Regions from separate parts of the Paenibacillus sp. 05T425 genome, predicted to be linked through region 3. Evidence: riboswitches for the same ligand, from Rfam matches in the RefSeq annotation. Region 3 holds a riboswitch; each other region holds the start of a gene.
The links. A riboswitch is a leader RNA that binds a small molecule or an ion and turns the genes downstream of it on or off. The one in region 3 is predicted to bind cyclic di-AMP.
Positions count from the first base shown of each region.

Region 1: it holds a riboswitch for cyclic di-AMP, as region 3 does, so the genes downstream of both, AC1DF0_RS30640 (ubiquitin-like domain-containing protein) here and AC1DF0_RS21820 (APC family permease) in region 3, are expected to answer to the same signal.
Region 2: it holds a riboswitch for cyclic di-AMP, as region 3 does, so the genes downstream of both, AC1DF0_RS23985 (ABC transporter ATP-binding protein) here and AC1DF0_RS21820 (APC family permease) in region 3, are expected to answer to the same signal.

Region 1 is NZ_JBFTLA010000025.1:10,182-13,462, reverse strand. It holds gene rnmV (ribonuclease M5) at 1-161, opposite strand, end outside; gene AC1DF0_RS30640 (ubiquitin-like domain-containing protein) at 327-1,475, opposite strand; cyclic di-AMP (ydaO/yuaA leader) riboswitch at 1,730-1,915, opposite strand; gene AC1DF0_RS30635 (TatD family hydrolase) at 2,100-2,873, opposite strand; gene AC1DF0_RS30630 (HD domain-containing protein) at 2,881-3,281, opposite strand, start outside.
Region 2 is NZ_JBFTLA010000011.1:181,184-184,464, reverse strand. It holds gene AC1DF0_RS23995 (ABC transporter permease subunit) at 1-172, opposite strand, end outside; gene AC1DF0_RS23990 (ABC transporter permease subunit) at 199-996, opposite strand; gene AC1DF0_RS23985 (ABC transporter ATP-binding protein) at 1,003-1,887, opposite strand; cyclic di-AMP (ydaO/yuaA leader) riboswitch at 2,009-2,174, opposite strand; gene thiD (bifunctional hydroxymethylpyrimidine kinase/phosphomethylpyrimidine kinase) at 2,314-3,168, opposite strand; gene thiO (glycine oxidase ThiO) at 3,177-3,281, opposite strand, start outside.
Region 3 is NZ_JBFTLA010000009.1:294,473-297,753, forward strand. It holds gene AC1DF0_RS21820 (APC family permease) at 1-1,697, opposite strand, end outside; cyclic di-AMP (ydaO/yuaA leader) riboswitch at 1,795-1,991, opposite strand; gene AC1DF0_RS21825 (sensor histidine kinase) at 2,192-3,281, opposite strand, start outside.

The DNA of each region.
Region 1 (3,281 bases), on a different contig from region 3:
GTGAATATAATTACGCCGCGGCGTTCATTCGCCAGCGCTATGCGGCGCAGCACCTCATCGCCTATCGCCGAACCGTTCGTCTCGATCGTATCGGCTTCTACTGCGCGCTTCACCGCGACGGTATCATCCTTGCCCTCTACGACAATGATCTCCTTAATCACTAAGATCATTCCCTTCCTCATTTACTTAAATAACTCTGCAACAATTGCTGCCTTATTTGCGTCAATAAAACTACAAAAAGAAGAGGCTTAGCCTCTTCTTATGATGGCATATTTAATTGTACATTACGATAAGATGATGATAAACAGTTAGCTGCCGATAAAGCACTAAGTGGATGACGGTTTGTTCGGTCCAATAACGTACACGGTGTAACCCTTCTTGCGTCCGAACTTCTCCGCAGTCTTCTGACTGCCGAAATACACGTCGATCTTATTGCCCTTTATTGCGCTTCCCGTATCCTCTGCCCGGCGGAATCCGATGCCTTCAATGAATACCCACCAGCCGATCGGGATTACCTTCGGATCAACCGCGATCGTTCTTCCTTCCGTCACTTTCGTTCCGGACGCCGTAATGCCGTATTGAGGGTGGCTTTCGTCCTTGCCCGTCGATTCCACGCCAGCGGAATACGCAGTTAACGTGACGTTCTTCAAGATGCTCTTCGCCTTAAGCGTTACACCGTTCTTCGTCAACGTCTCCACAGTAGGACTACTGTTAGAGAGCACGGTTACCTTCGGCTCAGGCTTCTTCGTACCGACTGCCACGACTTGATCGACAGCAGCGGTCTCGATTACTTTGCTGACCATTTGCTTAGAAACAAGCACGCCATCCTCGTACTGCTTCTGAATATGCTCAACGATAAGGCCTTGCTTACCGGTCTGGATCAGCTTCTCCTTGCCGACCTCCAGCGTCGGATCTTCTTTCTTCACGATAGAGAATGGCATCGCCCGCTCGCTCTCCGATACTTTCGTATCGACGCGTACAACGGTTACCGACATATCCTCTTCGACAGATGAGTTAAGCGACGGTACTACTTTATCATGATTACGAACAGAAATATTTAATTGCTCGATCGCCGCTTGCACAGTTCCTTCTGTCGTGTACACCGTTGATGTCTTGCCATCCGCCGTTACATTGACCGCCACCGCATGATTAATTTCAACGCGATCGCCGTCTTTAATGGCTGCATTCAGAGGCACCGAAACCTTGTCATGCTCGCCAATCGTAATAGCTTGTTCATCCAGTAGGCGTTGCAGGACCCATTGCTTTGTTTCTACAACGGTTTCTTGTCCATTCACTACTACGGAGACGCTTTTGACAGCCGTTCCGTACAACAACACCAGTAACATGAAAGTCATAGCGATTGAGATAATAGCACTGAGTAGTATCAAACGCAAATTTTCATGCTTCCATCGCATTGCGAAAGACATGCTGGATGATCGTTTCCCATGGGTGTCCTTTACCTGGATTGTGCCCATTTCATCGGTCCTCCTTCATAGCCCCGCCGCCAAGTGTTACGCATGATTACAACTGACGCGACTATAGTATATTGGCGTGCGAGCACGCAATCCAGTAATTCTACTTCTTTTCTCGATCCTCTCACCTCCATGACTAACCCTATGACGACGATTTCCCGATTATTCGAAAATAAAAAGAAGCCGTCGACAGAGGATCTGTATCGTGGCTTCTCGGATGTCTACACGAGATATCATAAAAATGGGTGCACGAGGTTGATCGCTCTCTATGAACGCTTACGAGGTTAGCTGACGGATTCGGGCAAGAGAGCTGCCCTATTCGAAATCGCAATGCTCATGGCAATGGCTTCGAAATTCACCCCTGAAAAGATCAAAGCGCGGTCCTTCAAATACCCGCACTTGGGTCCCCCGTTCTCCTTCCGGAGATTAAGCGCAAACTGGAAATCCAATACAAAAAGTAATAACTCTGAAATGAATCATACCTTCACGGGCGGTCTGTTGTAAAGAAGCGATAAAAGACGATTTAAGCGAAAAAGCTGGTTAAAGTCGGAAAAGATTAAAGATTTCCTGAACAAAATCCAGTTTTATCGCCTAAAAGGTCATTGAATCTCTCGTTTCCTACCGTTTTTAAACAATACCAAAACATTTTTTACCGTTTTCGGTCGTAATTTTGGCTATTTCTTCCACGGATTTACCCAATAGCTCGGCAGCAGACTGGGCGACAAGAGAGACGTAAGCGGACTCATTTCGCTTCCCTCGGAACGGGTGAGGGGTCAAATAAGGGGCGTCCGTTTCGATCAATAATCGGTCCAATGGAACTTGCTTCAGCACCTCTTTTGGCACGCGTGCATTTTGGAATGTAACCGGTCCCCCGAACGAGATATAGAAGTTCATATCGAGGCAGGCTTTGGCCGTCTCCCAACTGCCGGAATAGCAGTGCATGACGCCTCCAACCTCTGCCGCATTCTCCTCGCGCAAGATCTTAACGATATCCTCATGCGCATCCCTATTGTGGATGACGATCGGCTTCTTCACCTTTCGCGCCAGCCTAATCTGCTCCCGAAATACACGATGCTGCACATCCTTAGGTGAAGTGTCCCAATGGTAATCAAGTCCTATCTCGCCTATTGCGACAACTTTCGGATGCTCGCATAGACGTTCAATCCATTCCAAGTCGTCTGGCGTCATATCGATGCTGTCGACAGGGTGCCAGCCAACCGCTGCGTAGATAAAGTCATAAGCTTCCGCAAGCGCAATCGTTGTCGGGATCGTCTCCCGATTGAAGCCGATATTGAGCAGCAGATCAACGCCCGCTTCTCTCGCTCGCTCAATTACCTCTTTACGGTCCTCGTCGAACTTATGTGAGTCTAGATGGGTATGCGTATCAAATAAATATGTCATGTTGATGTTATACTCCTTCATTAAGCTGAAATAGTTGTTTCAAATGAGGACTAATCTGCGAAATATTCATCCTGAGCGGCTCCTCTGGAAAATACAAATGATACTGTCCCTGATGTAAACCGGTGATCGATCTAACAATGTCGGATTTAGCCGATATTTCACTTATTTCATCCTGATGATCCAACAACAAAATCGGCGCTTTTTCTTTCTTTTCTCCCTCTTGTCTGTCGGGACGATACACGTCATACGGCAGATCGAACGGGAAATCCAGCTCCATATGGTACTCCGGAATCATGCCGATTGAGAGGAACAGCAAACGTATTTCTTCTAATAAAGTAGGCTCAGGATCATCGATCGTTATGTACTTGTATAATCGTCGATTCAGGAAGCGGTCGCATAGGTCGGCCA
Region 2 (3,281 bases), on a different contig from region 3:
CCATAAACGCTTTGAGAGCTTTGGGCATATCCTCCATCATGCTGTTAAGCTGTCCGCTTGCTGCCGTTGCTTCATATTTGTTCATACCGCTTGCAAGCAACAGAATGATTCCAATACTCCAAAAAATAATCGATTTTCGGTACGTCTTCATTTCCCTGTAAAAAACATTCATTTTGCACCCCATCCTGTCGTTTTCTCTTATACAGCATGAACATCTTTTTTCCTATAGACGGCGTAGCTGGCAGCGACGGAAACGATAATGATGCCGATAGCAGCCGTGAGATAGGAAGCTTCATACTTGGAGCTTTCGATAATCAGCTTAGGGTCAAAATATTTGAACGGAGACAAATAACGTTTGGCGCCATCATCGCCTGCCGCAACGAGCATGCCGATTACAAAAAAGGCGAACACGGTACCTAGTGAAACGGATAACACAGCCTTGATCTTAGGAAACACAACGGAAACGATAATTCCTATAGCAAGAAAAATGAGCTGTATAAACAACAAGGTTATCGAAATCATAAAAAATAGTTTCCCGCTATAATCTTCCGTCTTCATCTGGACTGCCATGAGGTTTGCCGCAATGAGATATAGAACATTCGTAACCGCTAATGAAACAACTGCAGCCATCAGCTTGGAAGTCATTATTTGCGTGCGCGTTACAGGTTTCGTTAAGAGAAAGTCTGCTGTTTTCTCACGGACCTCCTTGGAAACAATCGACGTTCCCAGAATCATCGCTTGAATAGCGCCGCAGAGCGTAATGTACATGAAAATATAAGAATAAAAGCCTAATAGGGTCCCTATGCTATCGAGCTCAATTCCTAGCGCTTTTCTGACGCCTTCGGGATAGCCTTCCAGCACCTTGGTAAATTCGTCAATGTCCTTGGACATGCCGGGAAAGAGCGAGAGGAATAAGATCATGATGCCAATTAAAGAGAGCGTCCATATCAGCATCGATTTTCTGTACGCTTTCAACTCATGCACAAACATATTCATCGCCGATCAGACCCCTTTTTCATAATAATGCATAAAGATTTCCTCAAGGTTCGGCTCTTCGATCCATAGGTTCTCGATTTCAATTTCAGCTATTTTTCTCATCACATGGTTGATGTTGCCTTTAAATAAAAAGCTCGTTGTTTTCCCATTCACKGAAATATTGTTCACGCCGGCCATATTGAAGAAATCGCGTTCTAGTTGTTCGGATGTATCTACCGTAAACTTTTTGTAGTTATTTTCTTTTAAAGTACTGATTTTTTCGACCGTAACGACCTTTCCTTCTTTAATAATCGCAACTCGATTACATAGCCGCTGAACTTCGCTTAAGATATGGGAGGAGAATAATATTGTGGCTCCTTTTTTATTCTCTTCTTCAAGCAATTCGAAAAACTTTTGCTGCATGAGCGGATCAAGGCCGCTGGTAGGTTCATCAAGAATAATGAGCTTCGGGCTATGGAGCAGCCCTTGAACGATACCCACTTTCTTTTTGTTGCCTAAAGACAGGTCATCTATTTTTTTCGTTAGATCCAGATCCATCATTTCAGCCAATTCTTTTATTCTTTTTTTGCAATCCTTTTTGAAAAAGCTGGCTGAGTAATTCAACAGGTCTGCGACCTTCATATTGTCGTAATAAAAAACCTCCGACGGCAAATAGCCGATTTCCTTTTTGATTTCCGGAGCAAACTTGATGCAGTCTTTACCGAATATCGTAGCGCTGCCGCTTGTCGGATAGATGAGAGACAATAACGTTCGGATCGTCGTTGATTTACCTGCCCCGTTCGGCCCGATAAACCCAAAAATTTCTCCCTCTTCAATGGAAAAACTAATATCAGTTATTCCTCTTGCTTTGCCGTAAGTCTTGGTCAGTTTGTTAATTTCGATCGCATTCATTGGGCAGCCTCCTCGTAATTTCCATGCTTATACGCAACAAAAAGAAGCCCAGAGAGCAGAGATACTCTACTCTCGGACTTCTTGCATAACGAAAAAGACGAGCCTATGCAAGGAACGATCGCGGTTCTCTCTCAATACGCTTACGAGGTTAGCTGTCGGATTCGGGCTTGAGAGTGCCCTACCTCATGCTTGCTAAGGCAAGCGAAAGGATTCACCCCATGAAACCATTCGGATGGTTTCGGTCGGGTCCCCCGTTTCCCTGTTCGGGAATTTAGCGTTTGACTAATTTAGTTGTTGAACAAATCATACGCCCAACCTTATGCAAAGTAAAACCTAAATTCAGAGGGTTTTAGCTGATTTTTGATCCAATCCTTGAATGGCATCGGCTTAATTGGGCAGTAGCACTTATTATCGATAAGTATGCCATTATTTGCTTGTATTTTCGTCATATAGCATGGAGATAGACGTTCGGCTGCGCTTGTACGCCCAGTGGTTCGTTGGTCCGCGGCCGCCGCCGATATTTATCCCGTCTTCGATCGCAGCTTGGATGAAAGCTTTCGCCTCGCGCATCGCACACTCAACATCAAGCCTCCTAGCGAGTCCGGCTGCAAGAGCAGCTGAGAATGTGCATCCCGTGCCATGCGTATGCCCCGTAGCGATTCGCTTGCCTGCCAGCTCGGTAAAATAACGGCCGTCGAACAGCAAATCCACGGCTTCCGCTCCCTCGTCGTGACCACCTTTGATAATGACATACCGGGCACCGAAGCCGGCGAGTCTCCTTGCCGCTTCTTCTTTATCCGTTTTACTCCGAATAGAGTTGCCCGTAAGCTGCTCGGCTTCCGGAATGTTAGGCGTCACGACTTCCGTAAGCGGCAATAGCTTGCCCGTTAAGGCGCGAATTGCCTCTTCTTGCAGAAGTACCGCGCCGCCTTTGGCTACCATAACCGGATCTACGACAACCTTCGTCCATCCGAACGTCCGGATCGCTTCGGCAACTGCTAATATGATTTCGCTGCTGAACAGCATGCCAGTCTTCACGGCATCAACCCCGATATCGTTGCCGACCGCATGGATTTGCCCAATAATCGCATCTGGACTCATTGGATATACGCCATGTACGCCAAGCGTATTCTGGGCAGTCACCGCCGTGATGGCGGACATGCCGAAGACGCCAAGCTCTTGGAACGTTTTCAGATCGGCCTGAATGCCCGCGCCTCCACCGCTATCGGAGCCCGCGATCGTTAAAGCCCTTGCAACCTGTTGTCTTGAATAGGTATCCATCTATACGCTCAACCCCTTCTTCCAAACCGTTCCGGTGAGAAAGCTTGATTATATTCGGCTGTATCCTTGCCTTCCAGGCAATCGGCAGCAAGTTTGGCGGTAGCCGGACTAAG
Region 3 (3,281 bases):
ATGACAACCGTCACCTGATAGTTCGACTCGCTTGCCTTACGCTGAACGGTATCGACGAACTTGAGCAGCGGATGGATGATCGTTCGATATGGCGAGTGGAGCGTCACCAACCTTACGTCAGGCATAAACTTCTCCCACTTCTCCTCGAATGCCGCTTCATCCTCCCGCTCGAAAGGAATGTACACCGCAATAATCTGTTCGGCTTTCAGCGACTTCGCGTAGTTGATCGAGTTCTCGACGACATGCGTAATGCCGGCTACCGGCAAAATAATGACGTTGCCCTCTATCGCAACTGGAGGCTCGCAGGTCGCCAGACGCAGCTGCTCCCCTACCGCTTCATAATGCTTCTTAATCCGCATGAACAAATAAATGATTAGCGGCAAGAATATGAGAATCGACCATACTTGCTCGAACTTCGTTAGGAAGAACATCATCGTGACAACGAAGCTAATGAGTGCGCCCGTCGCATTAATGATAAGCTTCGTTACCCAACCCTTCGGCTTCTCGCGAATCCACTTCACGATCATGCCCGTCTGCGACAGCGTGAACGGGATGAACACGCCTACCGCATATAGCGGGATGAGATGCTCCGTCTGCCCGTGGAACGTAATAATGAGGATGATGGACAGTACGCCCAAAATAATAATGCCGTTCGAGTAACCGAGCCGATCGCCCCTCACCGTGAACATGCGCGGAATGAACTTATCCTTCGCCAAATTCACCGCAAGCAGCGGGAAAGCCGAATAGCCCGTATTAGCCGCAAGAATGAGAATTAGTGCCGTCGTGCCTTGAATGAAATAATACATAATGTTGCGTCCGAACGTCTCTTCGGCGATCTGCGATACGACCGTCACTTCCACCTTTGGCGAAATCCCGTAATAATAAGCGAGCCATACGATACCGGAAAATAACACCGCAAGCAGCGCTCCCATCGCAACCAACGTCTTCGCCGCATTGTTCGGAGCAGGATCCTTGAAGTTCGGAATCGCGTTCGATATCGCCTCAACGCCCGTCAGTGCCGAGCTGCCCGATGCGAAAGCACGCAGCAGCAAGAACAAGCTAATACCCGCAACCGGCGTGCCAAGCGGCGGATGCAGCTCCGGCGATACGTGACCGGTAGCGATGTTGTAGATACCGACGCCGATCATGATGAACAGCGCCAGCACGAACAAGTACACCGGATAAGAGAGAATCGAAGCCGATTCCGTCACGCCCCGTAAGTTCAATATCGTGATGAAGATGACGAAGATCACCGCGATCAGAACTGTGTATTCGTGCAGGCTGGGAAAAGCCGACGTAATCGCGTCGGTTCCAGCCGATACGCTTACCGCAACGGTCAATATATAATCGACCAGCAGCGCGCCGCCTGATATGAGCCCCGGGAACAGGCCGAGATTTTGTTTCGATACAACATAAGCGCCGCCGCCATGCGGATAAGCGAAAATAATTTGTCGATACGATAAAATTAATGCCGTCAATAAAATCAATACGCCAATTGCAATCGGAACAGAATACCAGAACGCCGCTACGCCAATCGTCATTAGCACAAGCAGAATTTGTTCCGGACCATAAGCAACCGAAGATAATGCGTCCGAAGACAGAATAGCGAGCGCCTTCGTCTTAGCGAGCTTCTGCTCGCCTAGTTCCTTCGACTTGAGCGGTCGACCGATTAATAATCTTTTGATTGAAGCTAACATGCTGTCACCGCCGTCAATGAATGGTTTTCCTTAAAAAAGAGCACAACAAAAAAAGCCGCAGGGAAATCCCCGCGGCTATAAGACGAGCCGTAGTTGATTCACCTCTCCATACACGCTTACAAGGTTAGCTGACGGATTCGGGCGTTTAGAGTCGCCCTACCTCGAGCGCGCCTTCATAAAGGCAGCGACTCTCGGATTCACCCCGGCGACGTAGCAAGCTTTCGCTTATGCTGCGCGTCGCGATTGGTTCCCCTGCTTTCCGCTTCGAGAGCGGAAACTCAGCGATCGTGAATATATATTTTAGTGCATTACGATCATAGTCCTCTGGGAATGGAATGTAAACCAACGTTTTCGCTCAAATAACGTTAAAAAAGCGATAGAAAATCCATGAATGCGCATACATGACCGCAAGACGTGGCGCACGTCCCTGCTTTGCGCATTTTAATCGTTCAATCGCCACAATATCCGCTACACCCTTGATAATAATTAATTTATTAGACAACCGGGAAAGCAAGCGAGAATTCCGCTCCGCCATCTTTGCGGTTAGACGCTGTAATATGGCCGCCGCAGCGCTCGACAATCGCACGGGCAATCGCGAGCCCAAGCCCGCTTTCGCCGTCCTTGCCCTTCACGAAGCGATGGAATAAATACGGCAACAATTCCTCGGGAATGCCATTTCCGTCGTCGGATATCGACAATTCGACATGTCCCTTGCTGACGGCTGCGTGAATATAAATATGCTTGTTTGCATGGCGAACCGCATTGGACGAAATATTAAGCAGCGCCTGGAGCAGCTTATCCCGATCAGCCCTCACGAGCAGCTCTTCATGCTCATCGACCGATGGATGTAGGGACAGCTCTTTCTTAACCAACATCGGGTTCACGCGTTCGATCGTTTCGATAAGCAGTTCCTTGAGGCTGACCACTTCCGGTTCATAAATATCTTCCTCGCTGTCGAGCTTGGCGAGCAGCGTCATTTCCGTTACGATGTTTTTCAATCTTGCGCTCTCGCTTAATATGATGTCCAGTCCCTTATTAATGGATTCACCCTCGAATATGCCGTCCCGAATACCTTCCGTATATCCCGCAATGGACATTAACGGCGACTTCAGCTCATGCGAGGCGTTCTGGAAAAACTGCTTCTGCGCTCGGCTGAATCGATTCAGCTCTCCGGCCATTTCATGCACCGTACGCGCTACCGAGCCAATCTCGCCGCTTGCCTTCACAAGCTGCACGTCGGCGAACTGTCTGCCTTTCACCTTCGTCAGCTCTTCCTTCAGCCTCATTAACGGCTTAATAAGCTTTCTCGTAATGAGATGGCTGAGCACAAGCATAAGTACGCCGCCAATCGCGAATACGAGGAGCAGCCGTCCGAGCAGCGCCCGCTCGATTTCTTCGATTTTGCTGACGGAGGTCAGAAGCGTAAGCTTCCCTTGAGGGACGCTGGTGACGCTGGAAATATAACGGCTGTCGGTTCCGTCCCATATTTTTTGCAAGCTTACGGAATCAAGGTTCTCTACGGTCACCGCGCCTGCCACCGTTGCCTCCAGCTTGGCTGACGGCTGCAGTTGAAAGGAAACGGAA